3 regions of the Mucilaginibacter sp. P5_A4 genome follow, and region 1 is predicted to be linked to each of the others. Evidence: riboswitches for the same ligand, from Rfam matches in the RefSeq annotation. Region 1 holds a riboswitch; each other region holds the start of a gene.

Region 1 (12,260 bases):
GTGGAAACTACGGCAACAAGTAAAACTAAAACTATAAATTCTTTAGCAGGCGCCACTGGTATTCATGATCCTTCAACTATAATTAAACGTAACGGGGTTTATCATGTTTGGGGTACAGGCAACCAAATATATCATCTTACCTCAACTGATTTAATAAAATGGACGGCAGCTTCAACCGTATTCGCTTCGGGAACATGGCCCAGCTGGATAAATTCATATGTATCTGGCTTTGGAGGAAATTTTTGGGCCCCCGAATGTGTATACATGGGAGGCAAATATTATATGTATTACTCTGTTTCGATGGGTGCAAAGCCTTGCGCAATAGGGGTAGCAACCAGTACCGACTTAATTACATGGACAGACCAGGGGATGGTTGTTTACTCTGATAATAACACAGTTTATGGCTCCATTGACCCTGCGGTATTTGCAGATGCCAGTGGAAATTACTGGATGACATTTGGATCGCACTTAACCGGTATCTGGATAGCTCAGATAAATCCTGCTACAGGTAAAAGGCTTAACAGCACTGTTAAAAATATAGCCGGCAGCAGCAGTAGCGAAAATGAAGCATCGTACGTGATCAGGAATGGCAGTTATTATTACCTGTTTTATAATAAGGGCATTTGCTGCAACGGCACCAGCAGCACCTATTACGTTCAAATGGGCAGATCAACCAGCCCTAATGGTACCTATGTAGATAAAAACGGTGTAAACCTGCTTAGCGGCGGTGGTACTACGGTATTAAGTACTTCGGGTAAATATATAGGACCCGGGCAAGTGGGCCTTTATTCCGAAAACGGGTATAATTTTGTCACCTATCATTATTATAGCGGCGATAATAATGGTACGCCGACGTTGGCGGTAGGTAATATGGGTTGGTCTGGCGGCTGGCCTTTTATTACGCAAGACTGGATTGCCGCTGGTCGTTTTAAAATTATAAATAATAACAGTGGTAAGGTTTGGGATGCGTGGGGTTGTACAGGGGCTTCACAACAGGCTATTGCACAAGGCACCAGTAACGGGCTTTTATGCCAGCAATGGGACTTTACAGCACTTGGCAACGGCATTTATAAAATAACATGTGTACAAGGCGGTTTGGCTGCAGATGTTACCAATTGTAATGCGGCAAACGGCGCTCCGTTAGATTTGTATGCCTACCTGAATAATAATTGTCAAAAGTTCAATTTAGAAAGGGCCGCAAATGGCGGTTTGGTATTTACATCGTTAAATGGCAACCGGGTAGTAGAGGTACCCAATGCTTCAACTGCCGATGGCGTTCAGCTGGCATTATATGATTATAATGGCGCCACCTGCCAACAGTGGACATTAGGCACCGCCGGCCAATAAAAACCGCTTATTTAAAAGCGCAATACTGAATACTAAAAAGACTGTACTCTTGATAAGAGACAGTCTTTTTAGTAATACTATAGCAATTTCGGATTAAGTTTTGAATCTATCAGCCCACCAATTGGTTTACCCTTTAGCCATTTATGGTGATCTTTTTTTTGCCATTCGTTTTTATATGGGGTAATGCGCGCTCCATCAGCCACGTAAATAACGGTCATCACCTCGCGCATTTTATTGGAGTTGTTACCGGGCGCGTTGTGTATAGTAAAACCACGGTGCCAGGTGGCATCGCCAGCCTTCATGTTTCTTGCGCGACTTATCGGGAAGTTATTATCTTTCACATAGTCGTCAAATGCAGATTCCGACTCGTCTGAGATTTCATGGTTAAAAACGGCTCCCTTAGTATAAGAGTTTGATGCAAAGGTGAGCATACCCATATCTGCATCAATATCAACCAGCGGCATCCACATGGTTACCGTATTATTGGTATCAATTGGCCAGTAATATTGATCCTGGTGCCATGGGGTGGGGCCACCCCACGCTTCTTTAAACAGGGCCTGGTCATGATAAATTCTTACATTTTCAACCCCCATGAGGTCGGCGGCAATTTTGGCCAGTCGTTTAGCAAACACAAACCTTTTTACATCGGCATCAAGCGTCCACAGGTTCATGATCTGTAAAAAAGCCTTGCCGTAAGTATCTCTGTCTTCCAGTTTGCGTTTCTCGGTATTATACCTATCGACAGCGCCAACAATTACAGGCCTGTAAGCTTCTATTTCTTCTTTTGAAAGTATGTTTTGAATCAGGGTGTGCCCCTTTTCCCGGAATTCGTGAATGCTTTCTTCCGGTAATTTTATAAAATCGTCCAGCAGTAACAGATCAGAAACCTTGGTATTCATATTTTTTTAGTTTATATTCAAAGTAAGTTTAACTTTAGCCGATAAAAAATGAAAAGAATGGTGTAATTATGGATTATTTTATCCGTAACTTAACATATAAATAAATTCTACGTTAAAATATGCAATGATAAAGGCATCGTACGAAGTTCTTCAGCCCTCAAGTAGTCAATCATTCTTGGTCAGAAAATTTGATAAACTGGCATTTGATGCCCCTTATCACTTTCACGAGGAATATGAGCTAACCTGCATTATAAAAGGAAGCGGCAAGCGATATGTTGGCAGCCACATGGAAGATTTTGTATCTGGCGATGTTGTGTTGCTTGGCCCAAACCTGCCGCATTGCTGGAAACTGGAAGCAGGTGATTCAATAGCAGCCGAAGCGGGAGCAATAGTGATCCAGTTTAATGATGCTTTTTTAGGAGATGATTTTTTTAATAAGTTTGAGTTGCAGCATATCAAAAGGCTTTTTCAACAAAGTGGCTGCGGCATTTCATTCCACTCAGATACCCAGGTTGAGGTTAAGCAGCTTTTGTTGAACCTGGTAGAAGAAAAAAGTAATTTCAGGATACTTATAGGCTTATTGGAAATACTGCAGCGCCTGGCCTCATCAGATGAGTATATTTTGCTCGATCAGCACCGTATTGTAGCCGAGCGCTTATCTGCTGAGCGGGAACGCATACACCCGGTATTTGCTTACTTGGTTGAGAATTTCAGAAAACAGGTATCATTGGATACGGCCGCAGGTATAGCCAACATGACCACAAATGCTTTTTGCAAATACTTTAAAAAAGTAACCCGTAAAACATTTATGGAAACTATAATTGAATACAGGCTCAATTATGCCATTCAGCAATTGGTACAAACAGACAAACCCATATCAGAAATTTCATATGAAAGCGGCTTTGGCGATGTTTCACATTTTTATAAAATGTTTAAAGCCAAAATGCATCTTAGCCCCCTTAATTACCGTAAAAAGTTTATGCATAACCTAATCAGCAGCGCCAAAAAGTTATCGGCTTAAAAATCAGGTTACATTAATGATGCCGCGTTTAATAGCGTAAATAACCAGGCCAACCAGGTTTTTTGAACCGGTTTTTTCAAATAAGCGGGCGCGGTAGCCTTCAACGGTACGTACACTCAGGAAAATCCTATCGGCTATTTCCTGGTTTGAGCATTCCTGGCAAACCAGTTTCAGCACTTCTATCTCGCGTTCATTAAGGTCGGCTTTATTTTGAGTTACACTTTCGGAGTGATCATTGCCCATCAACTGTTTAATAAGGGTGATGGATAAGTGTTCATTAAAATAAAAACCCTTATTATGTACGGTAGATACTGCTTCGATAATCTCTTCAGGCTCGGCATTTTTAAGCAGATAGCCCGATGCCCCGGCCTTCATCATATCCACAATATACTTATCCTCGTTAAACATGGATAGCGCCAGTATCTTGATGTTTTTATAATGCTGATGAACAGCTGAGGCCGTTTGGATGCCGTCCATCTCGGGCATTTTAATATCCATCAATAGTACATCTGGGGTTTGGGTTGTTAATAAACCCATCAATTCTTTGCCGTTTGATGCTTCAAGTATAAGGTCAAAATCTTCGCAATCTTCAAGTGTGGCTTTTAGTCCATTCCTGAAAATTTTATGGTCATCTACTATACCTAATTTAATTGTACTCATTGATTAACAAATAGTTGGATAAAGATAGATTAAAGATACAAAACTATGTTATTTTTAATTTAATAGTAGTAAGTGTGCCGTTTAACGGTTTGCTGTAAATATTAATTTCGCCGTTAATGAGCTGTACCCGGCTTTCAAGGTTTTTAATTCCAAAGCCTTGCGTTACTCCACCCTGGTTAAAACCTACTCCGTTATCCTTAAATTCCATCACCATATAATTGCCCTCCTTATTTATAGACAGGTAAATAACAGTGGCATCAGAGTGTTTAATGGCGTTGCCAAAAAGCTCCTGCGCTATGCGGTAAAGGGCAAGTTCAATTTCATGTGGAAAGCGCTGATCGGGCATGTTTTTGCTAAACTTCACCTTAATGTGAGTGTTTTGCTCAACCTTACTGCTCAGGGCTTCAACAGCCACAAGTAATCCATAATCGGTAAGTACAGGGGGCAAAACATTGTGAATAATATTGCGAATCTCCTGAATGCATTCATCAGTAAGCCTGCGGGTATCGGCCAGCAGGGGCTGGGTTGTTTCACTGATGCAGTTTTTATCAAGCCTGTGCAAATTAAGTTTTATAGCCGATAATACCTGCCCTACACTATCGTGCAAATCCTCAGCCAGGCGTTTGCGTTCGCTTTCCTGGGTTTCAAAAACAGCAGCCATCAGATCGCTTTGCCTTGCATCATGCAAGGCCCGCAATTCAAGCTGGTTCTTTATCATTTTACGCTGATAAATAATCACGAAGAAAAATAAGCAGGTAATCAAAACAACCACTACCAGCGTACCGATTATTAATATCGGGATTAAACCGTTTTCTGTAGCTGGCAAAATGACCTTACTGATTTTTAATGTCGGACTCAAGTTGTTTTTTGTGGCTTGCAAAGTAATCCTATTGAATATATAACGTTGGCAATGATATTGGTTATACTGAATATAACATAATAGTCAGCCTTATCTTTATCGGGTATCTGGCTAAAAAGCATAAATAGAAAAATATTTACAGAAGAATAAACCAACACTCCAGCATTGACCCAAAATAAACCTTGTTTTTCTATTTGGATAAATTTTTGCGGATTTAGCAGTTGGTAAAAATAAACTAACGACAAAATAATTAGCAAAATACTAGATGCGGTATTTGATATTGTTGGATACTCAAAAATGTTCCTGGTATTATAAAGCACTATTAGCATTACAATTGTCGAAAAAACTAATGTAATTTTCTTAAGTACCGATTTTAAAAACGAGTTATAATATATGACGCCAAAAAACACAATACTTGTAACTACACTAACGTGAAGTAATGGTATTGTGTTTAATGGGGTCTTGCTATTTTGACCAAGATTATAGGCTAACCACATAGTAAAGTCAAAGGCCCCGGATATCAATAAATACAGAGCTAATATTTTCATCAGCTTATCTAAATGCTTATAGTTATAAATTGTAGCGAGTAACGGAAATACAGCCGATAAAACAGAAATATTACTTAATAGCAAACTTATAAGCATGGTTAGCTCAATTATTAATTACGATTGGGTTAACACATTTTGAGGACACCCTGCCGTGCCAGGGCATGGCATAGCCTGCTCTCCAACTAAATAAGTTGAGGAGGACGCTGCTGCCAACTTTAAAGATTTTAATCCAACATGTCCAGATGGTGTTGATATCTTCCCGCTTTTCATATCGGGTAGTTGATCTTCGCCGTCAGCTGTTACCCCTGTGATAATGAAGTGTTTTTGGCCTTTAACATTAGCAAAAACGGATAAAATAAAATTGCTTACCGATACCCAGAATTTTTGCCATCCACTAAGGTTTTCATCATTAGCATAGTAGATACGTATGCCCATGCAGCCATCCTGTTGCAGGATATGGTTAAGGATTTTGTTGCCGAAAAATTGCGAAACAGTGTCATTGGGATGCCTGTGCCGGTGATTTCGTGTCCACTGAGCTGCAAGTTCAAGATCGATTGCGGCTCCTTCTTCGCCGGTGATTGGGCTGGTGTCCCTTGTTGGTTTTGTTTCCATGATTGAATTTAATGAGGGTTAGGAATTAATTTGGATAAAACTAAGATTAATAAGTTATTAATTCAACAGGACAACATGCCTTAGCCGAAATACAAGCCTGGGTTTGCTATTATAAGTTGCTCATTTACAATAATTAGTGTTTTTGATTGCTTGTTTCACCGGGTATATATTGCGTATTTCTACGCAAGCGAAACTGTATTAGTACGTTTTATATACCGAACGATCACAAGCTTATAAAAACAGTAGTAGCAACCTGTTTAAAAAGGCAGCTTTCACCATGGGTTCGTGCTTGATGACCAACAAAAAGTTGAAATCATTATAGAAACAGGAAAAGCATGTATGTTTAAACAAAAAACGATGCACTTATTTAAGAACATCGTTTTTTGTTTATACGGATATTTAAAAACCGATTAAAAAATCGCTTCAGCTATCCTTTTAGTCGGCCCGGCATTGCTCATAGTATAAAAGTGTAGTACGGGTACGCCAAAGGCCATCAGCTCGCGGCATTGGTTTATCATCCACTCCACGCCGATATCCTTTACATCCTTTTCAGACTTGCAGCCATTAACCGCATCGCACAAGTCTTCGGGCATATCAATATGGAAAGTTTTGGCCAGGTTAATCAGCTGCTTTGATGTGGTAACCGGTTTTAAGCCCGGAATAATAGGTACGGTAATGCCATTGGCCCGGCAATTATTTACAAAATCGAAATACTTCTGGTTATCAAAAAACATCTGGGTAACAATAAAATTGGCGCCCATATCCACCTTTTGTTTCAGGTATTTAAAGTCGGTTTTAAGGTTTGGTGCTTCAAAATGTTTTTCAGGATAACCGGCAATACCGATGCAGAAATTGGTTTTCAGGCTCGCATCATTATGCTCGTGGAGGTAAATACCATTGTTCATATTTACCACCTGTTGCAATAGATCAGTAGCGTAGTTGTGTCCGTTTGGAGTTGGCACAAAAGAGGCATCACCACGGCGGGCATCGCCACGAAGTACGAGTACATTCTCGATCCCTAAAAACTGTAGGTCGACTAAGCCATTCTCAGTTTCGTCCCTGGTAAAACCTCCACACAACAAATGCGGTACGGTATCAACCTTATATTTATTCATGATAGCTGCGCAAATAGCAATGGTGCCGGGGCGTTTGCGGTAGCTTAGTTTCTCCAGCAGGCCATTATCATGCTGCTTATATATATAATCCTCGCGCAGCGAAGTAACATCAATAAACGGCGGCTTAAATTCCATCAAAGGGTCGATGGCATCATAGATTCCTTGAATGCTTTGACCTTTTAGTGGCGGGATAAGTTCGAAAGAGAATAGTGTTTTGCCTTTTGCGTTAGCAATATGGTCCGTTATCTTCATTGTTAATTATGGTGCGGGTTTCTTATTATATCCGTCATTGCGAGGCACGAAGCAATCCCCGATTTGCAAGTCCGCTCTGTATAGTTGGGGATTGCTTCGTGCCTCGCAATGACGGTTTGTTGTGTGTTATTATCAATAATTTATATTTGGACCAAGCCAGCGTTCTACGGTTTCAATATCCATATTCTTGCGTACAGCATAATCTTCAATCTGATCCTTGCTTATCTTCCCCAAACCAAAATACCTTGCCTGCGGGTGCGCGAAGTAGAACCCGCTTACCGCCGCAGCCGGGGTCATGGCTAAGCTTTCAGTCAGGTACATTTTAGCATTATCTTCGGCCTTTAACAATTCAAATAAGGCAGTTTTCTCCGTATGATCCGGGCAGGCGGGATAGCCTGGTGCCGGGCGGATACCCTGGTATTCTTCCTTGATCAGTTCGTCGGCATTTAGTTGCTCGCCTTTGCTGTAACCCCAATATTCCTTGCGCACCAATTCATGCATTTTTTCAGCAAAGGCTTCGGCAAGGCGGTCTGCAAGTGCTTTGGCCATAATGCTGTTGTAATCATCATGGTCGGCCTCAAATTCTGCAACCAGTTCGTCGCAACCTATACCTGTAGTCACGGCAAATCCTCCAAAATAATCGGGCACACCGCTTTCTTTTGGTGCGATAAAATCCGACAGTGCATAGTAAGGGTCGCCTTTAACCTTTTCGGCCTGCTGACGAAGCGTATGGATGCGGGTTAATAAAGTAGTACGGCTTTCATCTGTATACAGTTCAATATCATCCCCAACACTATTGGCCGGCCAAAAACCAATCACACCATTGGCGTGTAATAGTTTCTGATCTACAATTTTCTTTAACAGCTCCTGTGCATCATCAAAAAGCTTTTTGGCTTCATCGCCCACAAACTTATCAGCAAATATTTTGGGGTAGCTGCCGCGTAGCTCCCAGGTATGGAAAAACGGTGTCCAATCAATATAGGGAACAAGCTCTTCCAGTGGGTACGATTCAAATACCTTAGTGCCGGTAAAGGTTGGCTTTGGCGCAACATCACCGTCAAGGCTGATCTGGAAACGGGCCTGCCTTGCCTGCCCGATAGTTACAAAACGCTTATCCGACTTTTTATTCAAATGCGCTTCGCGCGATTTGGCATATTCTTCCTTAATGTTCCGGATATAAGCATCTCTGCCCTCTCGATTCATCAGGCTGCTACAAACAGTAACGCTGCGTGATGCATCCAATACGTGGATGGCAGCACCGGAGTAATGAGGATCAACCTTAACTGCCGCATGGATGCGCGAGGTGGTAGCCCCGCCTATGATGAGCGGAATAGTAAAACCTTCACGTTCCATTTCCTTGGCAAAATGCACCATTTCATCCAATGAAGGGGTAATCAGGCCACTCAGGCCGATAATGTCTACGTTTTGTTTTTTTGCTTCCTCGATGATTCTTTGGGCCGGTACCATTACGCCCAGGTCAATTACTTCGAAGTTGTTACAGGCCAAAACTACGCCTACTATATTTTTACCAATATCGTGCACATCGCCTTTTACGGTGGCCATCAATATTTTACCGGCATTGGCACGGCTTCCGCTGGAGTCTTCTCCGGCATCAATAACCCTTTGTTTTTCAAGCTCGATAAATGGCAGCAGGTAAGCCACGGCCTTTTTCATTACCCGGGCTGATTTTACCACCTGTGGCAAAAACATTTTGCCGGCGCCAAACAAATCGCCTACTATGTTCATGCCATCCATCAATGGGCCCTCAATAACCTCCAAAGGTTTATCATAAGCCAGGCGCGCTTCTTCCACATCATGATCCAGGTATTCAATAATGCCTTTTACAAGTGCGTGCGATAAACGCTCCTGTACGGTTCCCTTGCGCCATTCTTCATCGCGCACTACCTCTTTACCTTTGCTTTTAATGGTATCGGCATACTCTACCAGGCGCTCGGTGGAATCATCTCTGCGATTAAGCAATACATCCTCTACCAGTTCGAGCAGGGTTTTATCTATTTCTTCATAAACTTCCAGCATCCCCGCATTCACAATTCCCATATCCATACCTGCTTTAATGGCATGGTACAGAAATGCCGAGTGCATTGCCTCCCGCACTACATTGTTTCCCCTAAACGAGAAGGAAATATTACTAACCCCACCGCTTACTTTGGCGTGTGGGAGGTTCTGTTTTATCCAACGCGTGGCTTCAATAAAATCAACCGCGTAGTTGTTGTGTTCTTCAAGGCCGGTAGCAACAGTTAATATATTAGGGTCGAAAATGATATCCTGCGGAGGGAAACCGACCACGTTAACCAATATATCATAGGAGCGTTTACAAATCTCGGTACGGCGCTGTAATGAATCGGCCTGGCCGGTTTCGTCAAAGGCCATCACTACTGTGGCAGCGCCATAGCTTAATATTTTGCGGGCATATTCAATAAACTTTTCTTCGCCTTCTTTTAGGGAGATAGAGTTTACAATACCCTTACCCTGGATGCATTTTAAGCCAGCTTCGATAACCGTCCATTTAGACGAATCTATCATGATAGGCAGTTTGGCAATATCAGGTTCGGAGGCCACCAGGTTCAGGAATTTTACCATTACCGCTTCCGAATCAATCATACCCTCATCCATATTGATATCTATCACCTGGGCACCGCCCTCCACCTGTTGCAGGGCAACAGCTAATGCGGCTTCATAATCCTCGGCTAAAATAAGTTTCGAGAACTTTGGCGACCCTGTGATATTGGTACGTTCGCCCACATTCACAAAAATACTTTCGGGCTTTATGGTAACGGCTTCTAAACCGCTCAGGCGCAAATCGGGTTCAACTTCAGGAATTCTTCTTGGCGGGTATTTTGCAGCCCGTTCGGCAATACACTTAATATGCTCCGGTGTAGTGCCGCAACAGCCCCCCACAATATTAACCAGCCCGGCTTTAATAAAATCATCAAGCTGATGCGCGGTTTCATGCGCGGTTTCGTCATACTGACCAAACTCATTTGGCAAGCCCGCGTTGGGATAGGCCGAAATAAATACGTCGGCTTTTTCAGAAAGCTCAGCCAGGTGCGGACGCATTTCTTTAGCACCCAAAGCGCAGTTTAATCCTACCGAAAGCAGGTTGGCATGGCGTATCGAGTTCCAGAAAGCTTCAACAGTTTGCCCTGATAAAGTACGACCTGATGCATCAGTAATAGTACCCGAGATCATGACCGGCAAATGCTTACCCGATTCATTCGCATAACGATCTATTGCAAACAGGGCAGCTTTGGCGTTAAGGGTATCAAATATGGTTTCAACCAGTAACAGGTCCGATCCTCCATCAACCAGGCCGCGAACCTGATCGTAATAGGCGTTAGCCAGGTCATCAAAAGTAACGGCACGGTAACCCGGGTCGTTAACATCGGGCGATAAAGACGCGGTACGGTTGGTTGGCCCAACAGCACCAGCAACAAAACGCGGTTTTGATGGATTTTTTTTAGTGTATTCGTTGGCTACTTCGCGGGCAAGGCGTGCGCCTTCGTAGCTCAGCTCATAAGCCAGTTCTTCCAGCTTATAATCGGCAAGCGAAATTATTTGTGTGCTAAAGGTATTGGTCTCGATGATATCTGCGCCGGCATCCAAATATTCGGCATGAATAGCTTTAATGATATCTGGGCGTGTAATGTTCAGCAGGTCATTATTTCCCTGAAGATCGCTGATATGATCTTTAAATCTTTCCCCACGAAAATCCCGCTCGGTAAGCTGGTACCGCTGTATCATGGTACCCATAGCCCCGTCAATTATAAGGATTCGTTTTTCTAATTCTTTTCTAATGTCCATTTTGGTATCAAGTAGCGAGTATCAAGTATCAAGTACGGGAAATTCCGGTGCTTGATTTTAAATTAGCCATAGCACAAAACAAAAATGTCTTGATACCTGATACTAACTACTTGATACTTAAAAAACTTATTTCGAAAAGTCGGGTGTTATATTGACTTTCGCTTATCTTTCCCAGGGCCGTATGGCTTGCTGAGTAGAATGTAGCACCTTGTGAAGCACAGGTTGCTAAGACATCGCAGGGTCTAATCCCTCCGTCTTTCTCCATAAGCAATGCAAAGGTGCATAATAAAGCGGTAAAATGCAATAGTGCATAACCCTTCAATCTGTATGGTGCGTAAATTTATGTGTACAAAAAAAGCCGCCATTGAAGGCAGCTTTTAATAATACATGTTTTGCGGGGTTATTATCTTCTTCTGCCAAATAAACGCAGTATCATCAGGAAAAGGTTGATAAAATCAAGATATAGCGTTAAGCCCCCTAAAAGCGCCATTTTGCCGGCCGAAGCATTGCCATACTCAAGGCCTGCACCAATGCGCTTTAGCTTTTGAACGTCATAAGCAGTTAAGCCTACAAAAACGGCTATACCAATGTAGCTAATAATGTATTCCAGTTGGGTGCTATGCATAAACATATTAAATAACGATGCAACGATAATGCCCACTAGCCCCATAATCATTATTGAACCGAAATTCGTAAGGTCCGTTTTAGTAGTATAACCAGCAACTGCCATAATGCCAAATACAACAGATGTGGTAATAAATACGCCGAGCACAGAACTTGCTGTATAAATTATAAGGATATAGCTTAAGCTAACGCCCATAATTGCCGAAAAAGCAATAAACAGTAATGCAGCTACACCGTAAGATAAGCGATTGAAGCCAAATGAAATAATTAGCACAAAAGCCAGCGGAGCAAACATTACAATAGTGCCTAAACCGGTATTGCGGCCTGTGGCCGGATCCCTGAGCATTTCATATAATGCCTGGTTATGAGAAAACATGAACGCGCAAAAGGCCGAAAGGCCTAAAGCCACAAACATCCATAAAAATACGTTGGCTATAAATTTACGGGATGCATCTTGCTCTGTTAATTGTATTACGTTTTTGTAAACGTATTCAGGATCTT
Region 2 (12,260 bases), on a different contig from region 1:
CGCTCCAGTTTGTTTTAAACGGGGTTTTATCTTTGGAAAAACGGATGTCGCGGTAGATGCGGTGCAGGCTTTTTTTACCTGCAGGTGTTTCGATAACATCATGTGTTTGAAGGTCGTTCAACAAGGCGTCGGCAAAGTGTTCCACCAGGCCGAGCTCTTTTTGATAAGCATCCTTATATGCGGCAAACCACTCGCGGTTATTGTTAGCAGCCAGCATGCGCATAAAATCAAAGCAGGATGCGGGCAGCATAGGATCTGTTACGGGACTCATCGCGCTAAACTAAGGATTTACGTTTTAAAGTGAGCACTGCTATTTCGGGCCAGATGCCCACGCGCCCCTTCAGACCGAGGAACCCAAAACCCCGGTTAACATACAGGTAAAGACCGCTTTTTTGGTAAAGGCCCGCCCATTGTTTGTAAACATATTTGATCGGGCTCCATTTAAAGCCGAATAATTCAAAGCCGAACTGCATCCCATGTGTGTGACCTGCCAGCGTAAGGTGAATTGGCTGGTGATGGCCAAGCGTTACTGCGTCCCAATGCGAAGGGTCATGCGACATCAATATTTTGAAGGCGTTGTCGGGCACGTTGGCTGTAGCCTTTTTGAGATCGCCGTATTTATGAAAACCACCCTTTCCCCAGTTTTCGACACCAATCAATGCTACAGACTGGTCATCTTTCTGAATTGGCATAGACTCGTTAAGGAGTAACTGAAACCCGATTTCCTGGTGCACCTGCTTCAGGCGGTTTAGGTTGGCTTGTTGCGCCGCCTTATTTTCCCATTGTATGTAATCGCCATAATCATGGTTACCAAGTACCGAGTATTTGCCATAAGGTGCTTCCAATTCGGCGAAAGCCGGTATCCATGGATCCATTTCGGTCGCCGTGTTGTTAACCAGGTCGCCGGTAAAAAGGATCAGGTCGCTATTTTGCGCGTTAACCAGGTCAAGTCCTTTTTGTACTCCCCGCCTATCGCTGAAACTGCCGGAATGAATGTCAGATAACTGGGTAATGGTAAAACCGTCAAAGGTTTCGGGCAAATCATCAAAATAAAGTGTCTCCCGCCGAACTTTATAGTAATGACGCCCACGCGTAATGCCAAACAGCAATAACCCGAAAAGCACCGCGGCTAAGATCAGCACAAACTCGCTTACACCATAGCTGCGCGGCGGGAAGCCCCGGAACACGCGGGTGAAATCTTCGAGCACCATAACTATGGAGCCCACCAGCTTGGGTACAAAAGAGAGCAGCATCAGCGCCATCAGCCAGGATACGAGTTTGGTTTTCCTGGTCATCACACTAAATAAGATAGTACCCGCCAGTAAGGCGTCAAATAACCAGTAGGCCAGGAATATAAAGGAGTTTTGAGTCAGCGTTTCAACCGCCGTAAAAAAGTAGGTATCAATTATCAGCCATAGCAGTACAATGGCAAGGATTCGTTTCTTCATATACAGCTAAGACGAGCAGGTGCCTGAAACATTTCAAAGACACAAACATAATGGCGTTAAGATGACAAAATGTTTTTTGCGCAAAGATCACTCTGTATCGTCGTTATGGCTTTTTCCTGTCGCTTTATATCCACAGAGGTTGGGCATAGGGTTAAGGTGTTAGTTCGATCCAGACGGGGCAATGATCGCTGGTCTTTTCCCAGCCGCGCACATGGCGGTCTACACCGGCGGCTTTAAGCCGGTCTTTTAATTTTGGACTGAGCAGGAAATGATCGATGCGCAGGCCCGCGTCACGTCCGTAGGCATTACGGAAATAATCATAAAAGGTATAGATCTTTTCGGTAGGATACAATTTCCTAATGGCATCGGTCCAGCCTTGCGTCAACAGGCTATGGAACGCTGCACGGGTTTCGGGGCGGAACAGGGCATCGTCGAGCCAGCGTTCAGGCTTGTAAACATCCTGCTCGGTGGGCATCACGTTATAATCGCCGCATAAAACCACCGGTATCTCCTGGTTAAGCAGATCCAGGGCATGAGCGGCCAGGCGGTCAAACCATTGCAACTTATAGTCAAACTTAGGTCCCGGTGCCGGGTTACCGTTCGGCAGATAGAGGCAGCCGATCATCACACCATTCACCATGGCTTCAATATAGCGGCTGTGCAGATCTTCAGGATCGCCGGGTAATGCACGCCTGGATTCCTGGATATCGCCATTACGGGATAAGATCGCCACGCCGTTCCAACTTTTTTGTCCGTGCCAAATGGCCTTATAACCGGCATCATTGATCGCCTGTTCGGGGAATTTTTCCTGTGGCGCTTTGAGTTCCTGCAAACAAACAACATCCGGCGCGGTTTCTGCCAGCCAGCGGAGTAACACGGGTAGGCGTCCATTAACGCCGTTAACATTATAGGTAGCTATTTTCATTTCACATGATTCAATAGAAAACTAAGTTAAAAAATCAATTGCTATTCTCAATTAATTTTCAATCGTAATCATGCGGGGCAACCTTAAAGGGCTGCTTTTTAAGATGAATGATATTTTAGCATTTTAATAATGAGGCGTGAGGATGGATTCGAACCACCGTAAAGGGTTTTGCAGACCCCCGCCTAAGCCACTCGGCCACTCCGCCTTTTTAAAAAGCGACCATAAAAGGTAGCTACCTAAATATGGCCGCTTACCTGTTTCTAATTTACATCAAACCATAATTTAGTGGTAAGCACATCTGCACCCTGGCTGGCCACCGCCGCTTTATAGTTAGTACCGTTTAATGATTGCTCGGTACCGGGATAAATAAACCTTAATGGCAGTTTGCCACTCAAAGTACCGGCTACAGCGGGCTGTAATTGCGGATAATCAAGCCTGCGCCACTCGGCAAAGGCTTCCAGGCCCTGGCCAAAAAGCGCTATCCATTTTTGTTCGCCTATTGATTTTTTGTAGTTGGTGGCATCGTATTGCACGGCGGGCAGGGCGGTGTAAGTAATAATATCCGCATCGGCAATGCTGTATTGCTTTAGCGAGGCGGTTACCGCCTGTTTGTATAAACCGGCTGCATCGCCGGTAATAAAGCCACGTGCAACAGCTTCGGCCTGGTCAAACAAGGTTTCGGCATAGCTGATGATCACCGCCGGGGCATGCGGCGCCAAAAAGTAAGTTCCCGGTTTTGATGTTTTGGCAAAGCCCAGGTTACTGGCGTCACCAACCAGCAGACCGTTTGGTATCCCCACATAGGTTTGCGGTGTAGCATCTTTGGTTGGGCTGGCATAAACCTTCAGTCGGGGATCATTCAGCGCAACCAATTTATCTACTATAGTTTTACTGATGCGATAGTCATCCCGGGTATCAAACAAATTGCTGATAGGGTTTTGGTTTGGCGAATCTACATAAGTAAACTGCGCGGTTTCGGTATTGGCACTGATGTAGGCGCCGCCTTCTGTCTGGATATCTGCCAAAACCTGTTTAGCTTTCGCGGGTTCCCTATCGGCAATGCGTAAGGCGATGCGCAGGCGCAGCGAGTTGGCAAACTTTTTCCACAGGGCTATATTGTTGCCATAAATAACATCGCCTGCAATGGCTTTGCCCGATGGATCAAGCGCGGTTTGGGCTGCCTTCAAGTCATCCAGTAAAGCAAAATAAACGTCCTTCTGCGTGTCATAAGCCGGTGTAAGGTACTGATCGATATTGGCTGCCTGTTTATAAGGGATATTGCCATAAGCTTCGGTAAGCAAGGTAAACACCCACGAACGCAACACCAGCGCTACGCCCTTGTAATTGGTATTGCCTTGCGCGTCGCCCAGTTTAATGATCTGGTTAAGGTTTACTATACTTTTTGAATAACCAACCGTCCACAATTCCTGGAAAGCGCTGTTACTGTATATATACCTATCAGGATCGGTATATTGAATTTTGGCCCAGTATTGCACAAATAGCAAGCTGGCATCCATGTTATTGGCTGTACCCCAGTAAGTATCGGCGGTGACCTTTGTGGCCGCAGTAAGTAAGTAATCTGGCTGTGCAGTTTGCGCAGCATTAGGATTTTGATTGATCTCAACCAAATCTTTTTTGCAGGATGCAACTGATAGCAAAAGTGCACCTGACAATAATGTAGCTGTATATTTAAGTTTCATGATCATTAGAATTTAAGGTTGATATTAAAACCGATGTTGCGTACGGTTGGCAGGGTAAGGTCTTCCAGGCCCTGGCCATTGCCATTGTTGAAGGCAGTTTCCGGATCGATATTGGGTGCATTTTTATGGATGATCCACAGGTTGCGCCCAACAATAGAAAAGGTCGCCGATTGAAGGCCAATACCTTTAACCCACTTAGATGGAAAAGTGTAACCCAACTTTACCTCGCGCAGTTTAATATAGGAGGCATCATATACAAATGCTTCATCAACATTTGTAAAACCCTTGTAATAGGATTGCGCAGGTAATATGGTAGTATTAGCTGTCCCATCAGCCTTTACGCCTTTAAATATCACCCCATCATGATAAACAGTTTCGCCATTAGGCGCGCTACCTGCCTGCACAGCCGTTGCGGAGGTATTATTACCCGGATAGTAATAACTTAAACCTCCATTTGCGGCACCACGCCCCGGCAATGTTGATGCCAGTACACCAGTGTAGGTACCGGTACGGTTGGTGTTTGAGTAAATAGAACCACCAAAGCGCGCGTCAACCAAAACACCCAGATTAATACCTTTATAGGTAAAACTGTTGTTGATACTACCCAGCCAATTTGGTGTAAATTTCCCCAGATATTGCTTGGCGGGATTAATAACCGGTGTACCATTAGCTCCAATAACTATCTGTCCGGATGAATTACGGGTGTACGCGTTGCCAAACAAGGTGCCATAAGGCTGACCAACAGCAGCCAGTACCTGTACCGTACGATCGGTACCCAGGATGTAACTTTGTAAACGGCCTTCGGCATCAAGCGAAACTACCTTACTCCGGTTAAGGGAATAATTGGTAGTAATATCCCAGGTAAAATCTTTTGATTTTATTGGGGTTAAACCCAGCTGAACTTCTAAACCTTTGTTGTTGATCTTGCCGCCATTGATCAGCTTTTGACTGTAACCGGTAGATGGGCTTACATCAACCTTTATGATCTGGTTTACACTATTGGTGTTGTACACGCTCACATCCAAATGTACCCTGTCCTGAAAAAAACCTAATTCAAATCCAGCCTCTGCAGATGTTGTGGTTTCGGGTTTCAGATTTGGGTTTAGATCTACACTGTTTGCGCTTTGTTGCGGATTTGTGTTAAAAGGAGCCGTAAAATCATAAACGTTGATCAGTTGGTATGGTGTGGTTGCCTTACCCACTTTTGACCATCCGCCTCTTAATTTAGCGTAGGTTAGCACGTTGCTCTTAATATCCAGCGCTTCTGATAATATTAAGCTACCATTTACAGATGGGTAGAAATAAGACAAGTTAGCCGCCGGCAAAGTTGATGACCAGTCGTTACGGCCTGTAAGGTTAATAAACGCGTAATTTTTATAACCCAATTGTGCCGATGCAAAATAGCTATACGTTTTCAGCTTGCCGTAGTCATTTGATGACACCAGCGGATCGCGCGAATTTTTGAGCGTATATAAACCAGCGACTGCCAACTTGGGTGCTACCTGGTCGTTTTGCTCATTTACTATGGTGCTGATATTACCACCGCCCAATACATCTAATGAGAAATCATTACTGATCTTTTTGGTGTATTGCAGGCGGGCTTCGGTATTGGTTTCGTTTACGCTATAGGCATCTTCCTCGTACGAACCAAACGGTGTTCCGTTGGTACCATAGGCTACTTTTATTTTACGACGGTCGTTATAATAATCAGTACCGGTACGGAAATTGGCCGATAAACCTTCGATGATCTTATAGTTTAACTCAACACTACCTATAATGCGGTTTTTGTGCTGACCAACGGTGTTTTCATAAGCCAGCCAGTATGGATTACTATAATAGCTGTTGTTCCAGTTAAAAGTATTGCCATTGGCATCCTTATAGTTTTTCAATTGATTAATATCAACCTGGCGGCCAAACCAGGTGAACTGCAGCATAGTACTGGTAGCTCTTCTGCCACCTGCCCCAGGCAGGTTATCTGCATCATCTTTGATGTAATTGGCAATGGTAGTTATTGTTAATTTAGGGCTAAGCCTGAAGGTAGAGTTCAGTAAAAACGAATTTCTGCCCTGTGACGTATTTGGAATAACACCCGTTTGATGCAGGTTGTTGTAGGATAGGCGGTAATCAGCCTTATCGCTACTCCCGGATAGCGCTACACCATTATTAAGGGTTACACCTGTTTTAAAAAAATCCTTCACATTATTGGGATGCGCCACAAATGGCACAGCCTGCCCGTTTGAATAAAACTGTGGTATAAGTGAACCGTCAAGAGCCGGCCCCCAGCTTTCGTCGACACCATCATTTACGCCACCGCCTTTACCATCCACGTAGCTGAACTTACCGTTTGAACCCTGACCATACTGATTTTGGTAATCGGGCAAAACCTGCAGATTGGAGAAACTTGTATTTGAATTAATAGTGATACCCAATCCTTTTGAACTTTTACCAGTTTTGGTTTTAATAAGGATAACACCCGCAGCAGCCCGGTATCCATAAAGCGCAGCCGCGTTTGGGCCCTTAAGTACGCTTACAGATTCAATATCCTCGGAGTTAAGATCGGCTATGGCATTGGCAAAATCCCTTGAACCATTTGTACCCAGGAACTGGGAGTTATCTACAATAGTACCATCTACCACAAATAACGGCTGATTATTACCGGCTATAGAGGTTTCGCCACGAATTATGATGCGGGATGATCCCATATCACCCTGGCTGTTGGTAACCTGTACACCTGCAATTTTACCTGCCAGCGCGTTTACCAGGTTGGTCTCCTTAGCCTCAGATATGTCCTTTGATTTTAATCCCTGAACAGAATAACCCAGTGATTTCTTGTCTTTAGAAATATTAAGCGCCGTGATTACAACCTCGTTAAGAGAATTAGGTGCATCCTGTAATATGATCTGTAAATTGATTTCATTTTGCCTTACCGTTATCTCCTGTGTTGCAAAACCTATATAGGTAATCTTCAATACATCGTTAACATTGGCTGAGATGTTGAACTTGCCATCAGCATTGGTTTGAGCACCGGTTGTGCTACCCTTAACAGAGATATTAACGCCAGGCAATGGCAGGCCGTCTGACTTGGCGGTTACCACCCCGCTTATTTTAACAGATTGCGCCGCAACCGCTTGGATGAGAAAAAAGGGCAACAGAATTGCCAGTAAAAATTTGTAATTTTTTAACATGATGGTTAATGATTAATTAGTTTTTGTTGCCGGCACAGCAAAGCCAGTCAGCAGCGCTTTTTGGGCAAAACAATCCCCGCTGGATACTTTATAGTGCCGGTAAATTCATTATTGATTGTGTTGGTTATAAGCAAATGCTGCGAGCTGCAGCAGGCATGGGGCTAATAACCGTTGCCATTAAATTAACAGCAACAACGCATACACTGCATATACAGGTAAACAGAGGCGGAGGAAAATGATACCAATTTACTGGCAGGGGGTACGTTTTGGAAAGGTGTTCTTGTTGTTTTCATAACAATTTGATATATAGATGGTAACAGGGTCAGTTTAAATACAAAGTTAAAATCACTATTTAGCTTTAAGCCTTTATTTAGTTTACAGATGCAGTTTTATTGTTAACCAGCGCATCTACTGCTTTTAGCATTGATGCAAATTCCTGTGTGTCATACAAACGGGTGAGGTAAACAATCTTCCCATCTTTATCAATAACTACATTACGGGTTACCCCGCTTTTTTTATTGGCAAAACGCCCGAAAATATTAGCCCCCGGATCAAGCGCCAATGGGTAGCTGATCTTCATTTCCTGTTGAAAGTGCTGTACCTTTTCAAGGGGTTCATCGCGGTCTACCCCTATCAGGATCAGATTCTTGTCTTTGTAGGCTTGCCATACGTCCTTTTCAAGATGAGGCATTTCCTGCCTGCATACACTGCACCAGCTGGCAGTAAACTGCAGGATAACTACTTTGCCACGCAACGCTTTTAATGACGTTTTACTGCCATCGGCCAATACAAGCTCAAAATCGGCAGGGGCCTGGTCGCCAACTTTTACAATATAGCCACGGTCAACAGATGCACTATCGGCTGGTTTTGCCGTTTGTGCGCCGACAAACAGTGCGTTTATTAAAAACGAGCAGGTAATTAGTAGATGTTTAATATTCATAGTTGTAAATTTTAATGCCTATTTTATGCAGGCAGAAATTTTCAGAAATCTAATTAAACAGGAAATTTTGGAGAGAAAGGCATAACGACCAGCCATAAGCTGCGCAATAATTTGCGGATATTATCTTTTCCGCTTTTTACAGCGGACAGGAATTAGCACCTTTATAACAATGGGCTTACAGGTTGCTAAGACATCATCGGGCCTTTCCCTCAGTCTTTCTTGATAATTAAATTAAAGAACTTATTTCGCCTGCAAATGTAGAATATATTCTACTAAATACATAGACATTGTATAATTTAATTGTCATTTATTTTCAACACTGGCACCAGCTGACAGCACCTCCTTATTTTTGCTTCCCTGTAATACCTTATTACGCCCTTCGGGAGGCCACGCTATGCACCCACCACACTCCTTTTAGACTCCTTGCAACCACCTTTCGGACTCCGCGATAATTATTAGATTTTAGGATAAATTTTAACAAACTATATACTACTATTAATGTACTATTATTGAGGAATGTTGTACTATTATTAAGTAATGTGCAAAAAGCAACTAAGTAAATGGAAGTGGAACCGGGAAACAAAATGGACAGCGGATCCGGCGGCGTTTTTCGGATGCCGGGCGCCCCTCCCAGCTACTGGCTTACGCGCTTTGTCATCCTCCGGCTACTGGGGGTAGTGTATGCTGTTGCCTTCCTGGTGGCCATCAACCAGGTGGTACCTTTGATCGGTTCTCATGGACTTCTTCCCCTGGAGATTTACCTGAAGCAGGTGAGCGCTGCCCTGGGGTCGGCGGGGGCGGGGTTTGTACGGCTGCCGTCGCTCTTCTGGCTCTGGCATTCTGATGCCGCGCTTTTAACTGCCGCCTGGATCGGGTTTGTGCTTTCATGCGTAGTAGTGGCAGGCTACGCCAATGCGCCGCTGCTTGCTGTACTCTGGTTTCTGTACATGTCGTTTGTTCACCTGGGGCAGGATTGGTATGGGTACGGCTGGGAGATCCAGCTTAACGAAACCGGCTTTCTGGCTATCTTCCTCTGCCCGCTGCTCAGCCTGCGCCCGTTTCCACGGTATGCGCCTCCCCTGCCCATTATCATTTTATTCCGTTGGCTCACCTTCCGCATTATGCTGGGTTCGGGATTGATCAAATACCGGGGGGATGAAATATGGCGTAATGGCACTGCCCTCTACTACCATTTCGAAACACAACCTATTCCCGGCCCGCTGAGCCGGTGGTTTCATTTTCTGCCGCGGATAATGCTGAAGACCGGCATCTGGTTCAATTGGCTTGGCGAGCTGATAGCACCATGGTTCGTATTCGGGCCAAAGGTTGCGCGTCATATCGCGGGAACGGTGATCGTGTTATTCCAGGTTAGTATTATACTTAGCGGCAATCTTTCGTTTTTAAACTGGCTTACCATTATTCCGGCTTTGGCCTGTTTGGATGACAGCTTCTGGGCCAGGGTTCTTCCCGGCATACTGGTTCGTAAGGCGGAAGCTGCGGCCGGGGGCGCCGAAGAATCCAAACCTATGCTCACCACCTCATGGGTAGTTGCCGGCTTAATTGCCATCCTGAGCATCCAGCCTGCATTGAACCTGCTATCCCCGGGGCAGGTCATGAACTCCTCCTTCGACCAGCTGGACCTTGTAAATACCTATGGCGCATTCGGATCTGTAGGGCGGGAACGTTTGAACGTGGTATTTGAAGGAACGATGGACCAGGTACCCAACGACAAAGCCAACTGGAAACCTTACATCTACAAAGGCCTGCCGGTGCTGCTTAACAAGCCGTCGCCGCAAATAGCGCCCTACCAGTTACGTTTAGACTGGCAAATGTGGTTTGCCGCCATGTCGACCGCCGATCAATATCCGTGGACCTATAACCTGGTATGGAAGCTTCTTCATAACGATCCCGGTGCAATAAGTTTGTTTGCGGGCAACCCCTTCCCCACCGGGCCGCCGCGGTATATCCGGGCAGTGCTGTATCGTTATACATTCGCGAAGCCAGGCAATCCCCAGGGCCTTTGGTGGAATCGCGAACAGATCGGCCTATGGATTTCACCAACTTCAACAAATGATCCGCGCCTGGTGGAATATGTAAAAGGTATGGGATGGACGCCCTGAATTAATGGATAGAATGGCAGGCGTGCTTGTGAGCGGTGTTTCCAGGCTGACCGGAAAGCTCAAAATAATTTAAAAGCGAACTATGGGTGTTCGGTTTCATCACAAAGGTTTTTAATCCATCGATTACACTATACTGATTATTAGCTAATTAATATTTTGGCATAGATTTTACTGTAGCAGGGAATGAAGAAATTATTACTATTATTTACCCTGTTTATTTACACCGGTAACCTGGTAAGTGCTCAAAACATCGACTCTACGGTAAAACATGCTGCAAGCACTTTTATGGCAAGCGGAAAACGGGTTGGATTTTCTGTTGGAATCATTATAAACGGCCAAACTTATCGATACAATTTCGGCAACACCCAAAAAAATATAAACGATACCCCCACCGATCAAACAATTTACGAAATAGGATCAATTACCAAAACATTTACCAGCATATTACTGGCGCAGGCTGTAGTTGAAAAAAAGGTTAGTTTAAGCGATGATATCCGGAAATATCTTAAAGGAAACTATCCCAATCTGGAATATAATGGCAAACCCATCCAATTGCAGCATTTAGCTAATTTAACCTCGGGCCTTCCGGATAACCTTCCCGAAAAAATGCCTGCTTTTAAAACGATGAGTCCCGATTCACAAATTTTTGAGATTAAAAAAATTCATGATGCCTTTACACAAGCTCAATTTTTTACAGCGCTTCATGCAGTAAAGTTGACTAAAGAACCCGGATTAAACTCAGCACATTCTAACACAGCAGCCCAACTGTTAGGGTTTTTACTCGAAAATATCTATGGTACAAGCTATGATTCCCTCCTCATAAAATATATAACTGGGCCCTTAAAAATGGAAAGTACTTTTTTTACCGTACCAACAGTAAAACAAGCACTCTGTGCCAAGGGTTACAACGGAAACGGCATATTGATGCCTGAAATCCCGAGGGACGCGAGAAGTGCAGGGGGACTAAAATCATCCCTGACAGATATGATCGCGTATCTAAAGTATCAGCTTGAAGAGAAAAATGCCGTGGTAACTATGAGCCATAAACCCACCTGGGGAAACCCCGAAAGCGTTGCAGTTGGTTTAAACTGGTTCACAAAAGCAGGCTTTGACGGTAAAAGGGAAATATGGACATCGGGAGGCACGTTTGGCCATTCCTGTTTTATTGATCTCTACCCCGAAAGAAACTACGGTATCGTAATACTTACAAATGAGAGTGACAATCAGGCGCAAGATTTGATAGCTGATATGGCCCAAACAACTTATAATGAGGTTTATTTTAACGCAGCCCAGCGTTCGAGGGAAGGCTTTGGATTTTCTGCTGCTGCCAATACCCTGCTTGATACTTTAAACAAATATGGGTTTGAAAATGCAATTAAAGTAGCAGATGATTTAAAGAAACACGATCATTTGTTTAAATTGTCGGAGGGAGAAATGAATTCATTGGGTTATAAATTCCTAAACATGGGCCAACAAGAAAAGGCGCTGGAGGTATTTAAATTAAATGTAAGTCTTTACCCTGCAAGCTCAAATACCTATGATAGCCTGGCCGAAACCTATGAGCATATGGGAAACAAAGTTTTGGCTATTAAAAACTATAATCGGGCGCTTGAACTTGATCCTAAAAGCAGCAATGCCGTTGAGCATTTAAAGAAATTAGGAAAAGAATAATTAACTGCTCATTCCCGGTCAGCCGGAAAATACCGACCACAGCTTGAAATACCGACCACAGACTGAATAGATATTATTTTGACTGAAGGTACATTTGCTTTTCTTTTAAATAGTTATAATTTCATTTTGATTAAATAATATTTAATTATAGCATAAAAAGTAATTTTCTATGCATATCTTTATAAAAAATAATATTAAACTCTAAACCGTAAACAATGAACAAAACCTCTACTATTAGGGTGACGGCAGTGGCCGCCGCACTTCTCGTTAC
Region 3 (8,170 bases), on a different contig from region 1:
GCCCTGTTTATCGGGGTGCAATTTGATGGTTACTATCGAGTCATCAGATTTACCTTCAAAATACCATTGCTGCACAATTTTTTTGCCGGGTTCAAACTCCAGGTTTTTACCGGTTATGCTGCCATCCCACATAGAAAATTCTGAACCTGGTTCGGTACTCATTTCTGCAACCTCGCCGGTCCATAATTCAATGGTAACTGGGTTGGTAAGGGCTATATAAATTTCGTCGGGCGTTGCCGGTATGCTATAGTATTTTTTAAAATCTTTCACCTGCGCAATTTAGCAACATTATTTTAAACCTTTACAGGGCCAATAGGTAATACAACACGCCCGTAAACTTCATTAAGCACATTGGCAATGCCGGTATATATGGCAGATGCGCCGCAAATAATGCCTTCATAACCAGCCAAATGTTTAATTGTCGCATTTCCGGTGGCATCGCCGGCTACTAATAAAAAGAATAGTATAGTTAATGATCCAAATACAAACTGGAGTGCCCTGTTTAATTTTAGTGTACCAAAAAACAATAGTAAAGTAAAAACACCCCATACACTTAAGTAAGCGCACATGGCACCTTCTGAAGCAGCTGTAGCCCAGCCTAATTTGGGCATAACAATAAGCCCGACTAACGACAGCCAGAAAAAGCCGTAGGATGTAAATGCGGTTAGCCCAAAAGTGTTGTTCTTTTTAGCTTCAATAACACCGGCTATTACTTGCGCCAGGCCACCGTAAAATATACCCATGGCCAGTATCATACTGTTCATTTCAAAAAAGCCGGCGTTATGAATGTTTAATAAAACGGTGGTCATACCAAAGGCGCAAAGCCCAAGCGGGGCGGGGTTGGCAATACCATCCTTTACAGGAACAGGTGTAGTTGGAATCATAATTGGTTTAGCATTAGTTTGGTTTATAACGCAAGCTAATTGAATTATGAATATTTTACAATTTTTTTTACAACTCGCGGCTTACATTTGCGTTAAGTAAATACCTATGCAAAAAATAGTATTGATACGCCACGGTGAAAGCACCTGGAACCTCGAAAACCGCTTTACCGGCTGGGAAGATGTAGACTTATCCGAAAACGGTTACCTGCAAGCCCATAAAGCAGGACAGATCCTAAAAAAGAACGGCTACAATTTTGACGCCGGTTTTACATCATACCTGAAACGATCAATAAAAACCATGCATTTTGTGTTGGAGGAGCTTGATCATTTATGGATCCCGGTTGAAAAATCATGGCGACTGAATGAGCGCTTTTATGGTGCCTTACAAGGCATGAATAAAGATGAAGCCGTAGCCAAATACGGTGCCGAACAGGTGCTGAAATGGAGGCGCGACCCCAATGAACATCCACCAGCTATAACCAAAGACGATCCGCGATATCCGGGGCACGACCTACGTTATAAACATTTGACAGAACGTGAATTACCATTAACCGAAAATCTAAGCGAAACAATGGACAGGGTTTTACCCTTTTGGAATGAAACTATTATAAAAGCCTTGCGGCACAACCAAAGGGTAATTGTGGTTGCCCATGGCAACAGCCTGCGCTCGCTAATAAAATATATTGATTGCCTTAGCGACGAAGAAGTAACCCAACTGGAAATTCCTACAGCTACGCCCTGGGTTTATGAGCTCGATCATGGATTAAAACAGATAAGGCATTATTATTTGGATTGAGATTACGCTGTCTCCTTTAATGAAACCCCAGGACTACGCTTCTTCTGCAATCAGCTATTCAATATGTGCCGTATTTGTTTATATTCGTTGCCATTATAAACCATATCATAAATTAAAAAATGAAGAAAGCTGATATTTATGAAATAACCATAAAAATCCTGGGTATTTACCTTTTGGTATCCAATTTATCTAAAGTGCCCGGCTTTTTTACATTTTTAAAAAGCTTCGGCGCTATTTCATCAGCCGATCATCCCGGGGAACAAATGAATTTGTTTTGGCTGAACATTGCAAACTTTGTGCTGATGCTGGCACTATCTCTTTTCTTAATTATTGGCACCCGGTTTATTACCCGTTTGGTAACCAATACAGCCGACAGCAAGGAAAATGTAAAACTGTTTGCCGATAGAAAAGTGATCTATGAAATAGCGCTGATCATCATCGGTGGGTTGCTTATTGTTAATGCCTTACCCGATTTGCTTTACCGTTTATACACTTTAGCAAACGTTAGCGATCAAAACTCGGCAATATCATCAGTAACAAAAATATTTATTGGTATTATGACTGTGGCTTATGGAAAACGGATTGCCGTTTTTTTTGCTAAATAGGGATACTAAAAGAAAAAATAGAAATAAAAAAGACTCCGATCCGGAGCCTTTTTTATTGTTTAAACAACAAAGAAAATTTGCATAAAAACTTCGCTTGTCTGTTTATGCCGATGCTAAGCTAACACCCGTTAGCTGACCGGCAAAGGCAACAAATGCCTTACTATCGGATATACGGATTTGATTATCTACCAGGTTTTGCAAATTCACTTTTCCTATAACAAACTTATAACTACCTGAATAATAGCGTTCCTGAATATGTATAAATTGCAATGCATCAACTAAACTCTCGTCATCATACCTTAAATAGATATCCAATTCAATATTATTAGTGAATTGTAGATCTGTTTTTTCCTTGGCTTTTTTATACTCATACTGATAGCTGTAACGCAGTGCCGCTATATCAGACAATACGGCCGAGCCGGTAGGGTGGCCGCCAGCTCCCTTACCAAAGAAGAATTGCTGATCGGCAAAAGCGGCCTGTACCGTTACACCGTTGTATTCATATTCTACATTGTATAAAAACTCGGTTTCATTTACAAATTTTGGTAATACAAACAGGGCTACATTTCGCTCATCCAGTTCCTTAGCTACAGGAACTAATTTGATCTTCAGGTTTTTTTCGCGGGCATATTGCAGATCCTGCGCTGCCAGGTTTTGAATCCCTAAATTGAAAACCTTGTGTGGTGGAATAACAACTCCGTAAGCATGTGCGGCGGCAATAACCAGCTTGTATTTGGCATCAAAACCACCAACATCACTTGTTGGATCGGTTTCGGCGAAGCCAAGGTCCTGCGCTTGTTTCAGGGCGCTGTCATAATCCAAACCTTCAATAAATCCTTTTGAAAGTATGTAGTTTGATGATCCGTTAAAAATACCGCTTATAGAGTGCAGTAATTCGTTGTCATAATACTCCTCCAGGTTACGGATGATGGGGATACTACCGCAAACCGCGCCTTCATATAGGAGGGAAGTTCCATATTTATGTTGAAGCTCTATTAATTCTTCCAAATGCAGCGCGATCATTTTTTTACTTGCCGATACTACATTTTTTCCGCTGCTTAAGGCTCTTGAAACAATTTCGAAAGCGGCTTCGGTATCGTTTATCAGCTCAACAATGGTGTTTATTTCCGGGTTGTCGAGCAATTCATTTTTATCAGTGGTAAAAAATTCTGCCGGTAAGGTGCGCTTTTTATGCGGGTCTTTAATAGCGAATTTTACTATTTCGATGTTTAAATTTTTAGTTTTGATGATATCATATAATCCCTGCCCAACTACTCCAAATCCAAATAATCCTATACTTAACTTTTTACTCATTACGCTGTACGTTGCAATTCTATAATTTTTCCTTTTACATCGGTTTTAAAAAACGATGTGATAATATTTGTCAATGCTTCTGTTTCAATTAAAAATCCATCATGGCCATAAAACGAATCCAGTTCGGCAAAGGCCGATTTTGGAATATGCCTGAACAGGTATTCCTGCTCCTCAATGGGAAATAACACATCTGATTTTATGCCGATAACCAGGGTACGCGCTTTGATAAGGCTTAGCGCCTTTTCTACACCATTACGGCCACGGCCCACATTATGCGAATCCATAACTTTGGTTAAATACCAGTAGCTATGCGCATTAAAGCGGTTTACTAACTTTTGGCCTTGATAAGCCTGGTAGGTAGATGCCTTAAAATCATCTGTTTTGGCATCTGTTTCTTCCTGTTGAGTTATGCCATATGTTTTATAAGTACGATAGGAGAGCAGGGCAATGCTGCGCGCGGCTTTCAAACCATTGAGGCCACCATCAACAGTGTTATTATGAAAAGTAGGATCGGCACTTAATGCCAAACGCTGTGATTCGTTAAATGCTACTCCCCACGGAGAATGGCGGGCATTGGTAGCTATCAGTATCAAATTTTTAATCCGCTCGGGCTCAATAATTCCCCATTCAATAGCTTGCTGGCCGCCTAATGAGCCACCGATAAGGATATGAATATTACCTATCCCAAGATGATCTGCCAAAAGTTGATGTGCTTTTATAATATCCCTGATAGTAAACTGCGGAAAAGCCTGTAAATAAGGCTGTCCGTTTGCCGGGTTAATACTTAAAGGGTTGGTTGTGCCATAAGGCGAACCCAGGATATTGGCACATACTATAAAATGCTCTTCGGCATTAAATTTATTACCTGTGCCTACAAAACCTTTCCACCAATCATAAACATCCGAATTAGCGGTTAGGGCATGGCATACCCATACCACATTATCTTTTGCTTTGTTAAGCCTGCCATAAGTATGAAAGCCTATCTCCAGGTCATGTAATTCCTCACCGGATTCAAGGCCGAATGGTTGAGTGTACTTAAATATTTCTGTGTTCATTCTTTTGTCTTGTTATCGCGGGTGCAGCTGATTTTATTGTCAGCCGCAGCCCGTAACAACTTTACTATATCACTTAAAAAAAACTATACTATACTAATTGGGCCGATGCCCTTTTTATTTTGGCAAATGCCTGTTCAAAATCTGCTTTAATATCATCAATATGCTCAATCCCCACCGCAACGCGTAACGAATTAGGCCTCACACCTGCCGATAACTGTTCCTCATCAGAAAGCTGCTGATGCGTAGTTGCAGATGGCTGAATGATCAATGTTTTTGCGTCGCCAACATTAGCTAAATGACTTACCAGTTTAAGATTATCAATTAGTTTACCGGCATCTTCTTTATCGCCGTCTATCTCAAAGGATAACACCGCTCCAAAACCATTTTTAAGGTATTTTTTAGCCAGTTCATGATAGGGTGATGATTCCAGTCCCGGATAGTTAACTGTTGCTACCTGTGGATGCTGGTCGAGCCATTTGGCAAGCTCCAGTGTGTTATCTACATGGCGCTGTACACGCAATGAAAGGGTTTCTAATCCCTGGATGTTCAACCATGAATTAAATGGTGATTGCGAAGGGCCAAAATCTCTAAGGCCTTCCACACGGGCACGTATTATAAACTGAATGTTACCAAACGGGCCGCCAATGCCAAATACATCGGCAAATACCAAGCCGTGGTAACCTTCAGACGGCTCTGTAAACTGCGGAAACTTGCCATTGGCCCAGTTATAAGTACCGCCATCAACTATTGCACCGCCAATGCTGGTTCCATGACCACCTATCCATTTGGTTGTTGATTGTACCACCACACTTGCACCATGCTCCAACGGGCGAAACAGATAGCCGCCTGCTCCAAAAGTATTATCAACTATCAGGGGCAGATCGTGCTTTTTAGCCAGAGCGCCTAACTTATCAAAATCGGCAATGGTAAAGCCTGGGTTACCTATGGTTTCCAGGAAAATGGCTTTGGTTTTGCCGTCAATGAGGGCTTCAATACTTTCGGCGGTATCATCTTTGGCAAAACGCGCCTCGATGCCTAAGCGCTTAAAGGCTACCTTAAACTGGTTATAAGTACCGCCATATAAAAATGGTGAGGTAACAAAGTTGTCGCCAACCTGTAATATGTTATTTAATGCAATGAATTGTGCTGCCTGGCCCGATGCCGTAGCTAATCCTGCAACACCACCCTCTAAAGCCGCTATACGTTTTTCAAAAACATCGGTAGTGGGGTTCATTAATCGGGTATAAATATTGCCAAACTCCTTTAAGGCGAAGAGGTTTGCACCATGCTCGGCACTTTTAAATACGTAAGATGTGGTTTGGTAAAGCGGCACGGCGCGCGCACCTGTAGTTGGGTCAACTTCCTGGCCGGCGTGTAGTTGTAAGGTTTCGAATTTTAAGGCAGACATAGTTTTAAGTTTTTGAAGGTTATAATTAAATTTTTGATGTTTGAATGGTTAGCAAGCTGATAAATTGTTTACCAGTTTTACAACACGTATATTTTCAGGGATTGAAAAAAGGAACGTATTAAAGCATCAACAGCAGCAACACATACAAATACCGCTATTTAAGCTAATACGTTGTATGTTACCGTTTTGGGTATTAAAAATGTTGCTTGTAGTAATTTTAATTAAACTTTTCATGGTTATAAATTTATATTCCCCGGTGTTATTTGCCGGGACAGGAATTGGCACCTTCTTCAAAATTGAAGGGTTGCCAGCGGGTCATTGAGCCTGATCTCTCGCCGCTTCTTTATAAATCAATACCCGAACTATGCGGAGAATTGATCGACTATAGTGGTATCGCTACCAAATAATGGTCCAAAGATAAGCGGATATTTATTTAAATACCAAATTAAATTTTTATTTAGATTATAGACTGTTGGACAAAGGAGCAAGGACCCATGGCATTTCTGTCCTTGCTCCTTCATCTTTTCATCTTTTATCCATTCAAAGCCTGCTCCAAATCGGCCACCAAATCATCAATATGTTCCAGCCCAACCGATACCCGTAATAAGTTAAACGGTGTTTTAGTGTCGGGGCCTTCCATGGTTGCACGATGCTCTATCAAACTTTCCACACCGCCAAGGCTGGTTGCCCTGGTAAATATTTTTAGCTTGTTGATGATATTGTGGGTATCGTTCTCATCGCCCTTAATTATAAAGGATAGCATTCCGCCAAAGGCAAGCATTTGGTCTTTAGCAATTTCATGCTGCGGATGTGATGTTAAACCGGGATATAAAACCTTTTCTACTTTGGGATGGTACTCTAAAAATTCAGCTAATAACTGCGCATTGTTTACATGTGCTTTAACACGGTATGGCAGGGTTTTAATGCTGCGCGCCAGCCAAAAGCAATCGGTTGGAGAGGGGATAGCGCCACCCATTTCCTGCACCTGGCGTATTTTTGCCCACCAATCGCTTTTTTCGGCGGTAATTAACGCTCCGCCCATCAGGTCGCTATGCCCGCCAAAATATTTTGTGGCCGAGTGCATTACCATATCGGCACCTAAGGCTAATGGCTGCTGGCATATCGGTGTTGCGAATGTATTGTCAACAACAACTTTAAGGTTTTTTGCTTTCGCGATAGCTGCCACCTTTTTAATATCAGTAATTTTAAGCAGCGGATTTGACGGTGTTTCTATCCAGATCAGGCCGGTTTCGGGCTTAATGTGCTGTAATAATAGTTCATCATCGTTAACATCAATAAAATCGAAAGTTAATATACCGGCAAACAGGTTTTTAAGCTGGTTGCGCAGGCCGTGATACATATCATCGGGACAAATAATATGGGTACCCGGTTTAAGTGATTGAAATACGGCCATACCAGCGGCATTGCCCGATGAAAATGAAGCAGCATCAACACCACCTTCTAATTGGGTTATCACATTCTCCAGTAACGAACGATTTGGGTTTGATGACCGGCTATAGATATGCCCTCCCGGAAAGTCGCCATCCATACCACGCTCAAACGTGGTTGACATAACAATAGGCTGTATCACAGCTCTTGATGATCCGTCAATATGGTTACCCGCGTGTATGGCTATAGTTTCAGTTTTCATTTTGTATATGTTATAAACCAAAGTAAATAAGATTATTTGTGATTTGCTGTAGCGATAGGCGTAAATATCACGTAATTATTAAAAAACACCTATGAAAAACCTGTACCTGCTTACCATTATCATCGTACTATCAGCCTCAGGCTGCCAAAAAGAAAACATTGCCAAACAAAGCGAATATGATACCAGCTATAAAGCGTGGTTAAGCTTTAAAAGCAACGCAAAAAACTCCTATTGGTACACAACAAGTTTTGGCTCGTGGACAGGTTTTGGTGTTACCATCAAAACAGGCGTCAGTAATGGTAAAGTTGTTTCGCGCGATTACATCCGGATACAATCACGCAATGATGGTACCAACAAAGCCGACACAGTTAAAGCCTGGCATGAAGATGCCGCTACTATAAATACACATCCTAATGATGTCGCCGAAGCACTTACAATAGATGCCATATATTTAAAA

Evidence for each region. Region 1 has a riboswitch for S-adenosylmethionine ahead of metH (methionine synthase). Riboswitches for the same ligand answer to the same signal wherever they lie in the genome.
Region 2: another riboswitch for S-adenosylmethionine. It lies ahead of AC1DQW_RS03015 (TlpA family protein disulfide reductase); the one in region 1 lies ahead of metH (methionine synthase).
Region 3: another riboswitch for S-adenosylmethionine. It lies ahead of AC1DQW_RS25745 (O-acetylhomoserine aminocarboxypropyltransferase/cysteine synthase family protein); the one in region 1 lies ahead of metH (methionine synthase).

What each region holds. Positions count from the first base shown of each region.
Region 1 covers NZ_JBFUKX010000001.1:174,680-186,939, forward strand. The annotation lists gene AC1DQW_RS00735 (family 43 glycosylhydrolase) at 1-1,347, shown strand, start outside; gene AC1DQW_RS00740 (phytanoyl-CoA dioxygenase family protein) at 1,425-2,246, opposite strand; gene AC1DQW_RS00745 (AraC family transcriptional regulator) at 2,371-3,267, shown strand; gene AC1DQW_RS00750 (response regulator transcription factor) at 3,271-3,927, opposite strand; gene AC1DQW_RS00755 (sensor histidine kinase) at 3,971-4,645, opposite strand; gene AC1DQW_RS00760 (hypothetical protein) at 4,783-5,430, opposite strand; gene AC1DQW_RS00765 (hypothetical protein) at 5,449-5,946, opposite strand; gene metF (methylenetetrahydrofolate reductase [NAD(P)H]) at 6,357-7,313, opposite strand; gene metH (methionine synthase) at 7,446-11,135, opposite strand; SAM riboswitch class I at 11,295-11,405, opposite strand; gene AC1DQW_RS00780 (Bax inhibitor-1/YccA family protein) at 11,539-12,260, opposite strand, start outside.
Region 2 covers NZ_JBFUKX010000003.1:28,424-40,683, reverse strand. The annotation lists gene AC1DQW_RS03050 (DUF2461 domain-containing protein) at 1-271, opposite strand, end outside; gene AC1DQW_RS03045 (metallophosphoesterase) at 276-1,448, opposite strand; gene xth (exodeoxyribonuclease III) at 1,600-2,373, opposite strand; tRNA gene AC1DQW_RS03035 (tRNA-Cys) at 2,506-2,578, opposite strand; gene AC1DQW_RS03030 (SusD/RagB family nutrient-binding outer membrane lipoprotein) at 2,634-4,073, opposite strand; gene AC1DQW_RS03025 (SusC/RagA family TonB-linked outer membrane protein) at 4,079-7,258, opposite strand; gene AC1DQW_RS03020 (hypothetical protein) at 7,285-7,497, shown strand; gene AC1DQW_RS03015 (TlpA family protein disulfide reductase) at 7,629-8,198, opposite strand; SAM riboswitch class I at 8,316-8,427, opposite strand; gene AC1DQW_RS03010 (lipase maturation factor family protein) at 8,912-10,318, shown strand; gene AC1DQW_RS03005 (serine hydrolase) at 10,502-11,989, shown strand; gene AC1DQW_RS03000 (hypothetical protein) at 12,205-12,260, shown strand, end outside.
Region 3 covers NZ_JBFUKX010000070.1:9,315-17,484, reverse strand. The annotation lists gene AC1DQW_RS25775 (SRPBCC domain-containing protein) at 1-270, opposite strand, end outside; gene AC1DQW_RS25770 (acetate uptake transporter) at 294-884, opposite strand; gene gpmA (2,3-diphosphoglycerate-dependent phosphoglycerate mutase) at 991-1,680, shown strand; gene AC1DQW_RS25760 (hypothetical protein) at 1,800-2,285, shown strand; gene AC1DQW_RS25755 (homoserine dehydrogenase) at 2,388-3,599, opposite strand; gene AC1DQW_RS25750 (homoserine O-acetyltransferase family protein) at 3,599-4,654, opposite strand; gene AC1DQW_RS25745 (O-acetylhomoserine aminocarboxypropyltransferase/cysteine synthase family protein) at 4,743-6,062, opposite strand; SAM riboswitch class I at 6,304-6,414, opposite strand; gene AC1DQW_RS25740 (trans-sulfuration enzyme family protein) at 6,595-7,713, opposite strand; gene AC1DQW_RS25735 (hypothetical protein) at 7,805-8,170, shown strand, end outside.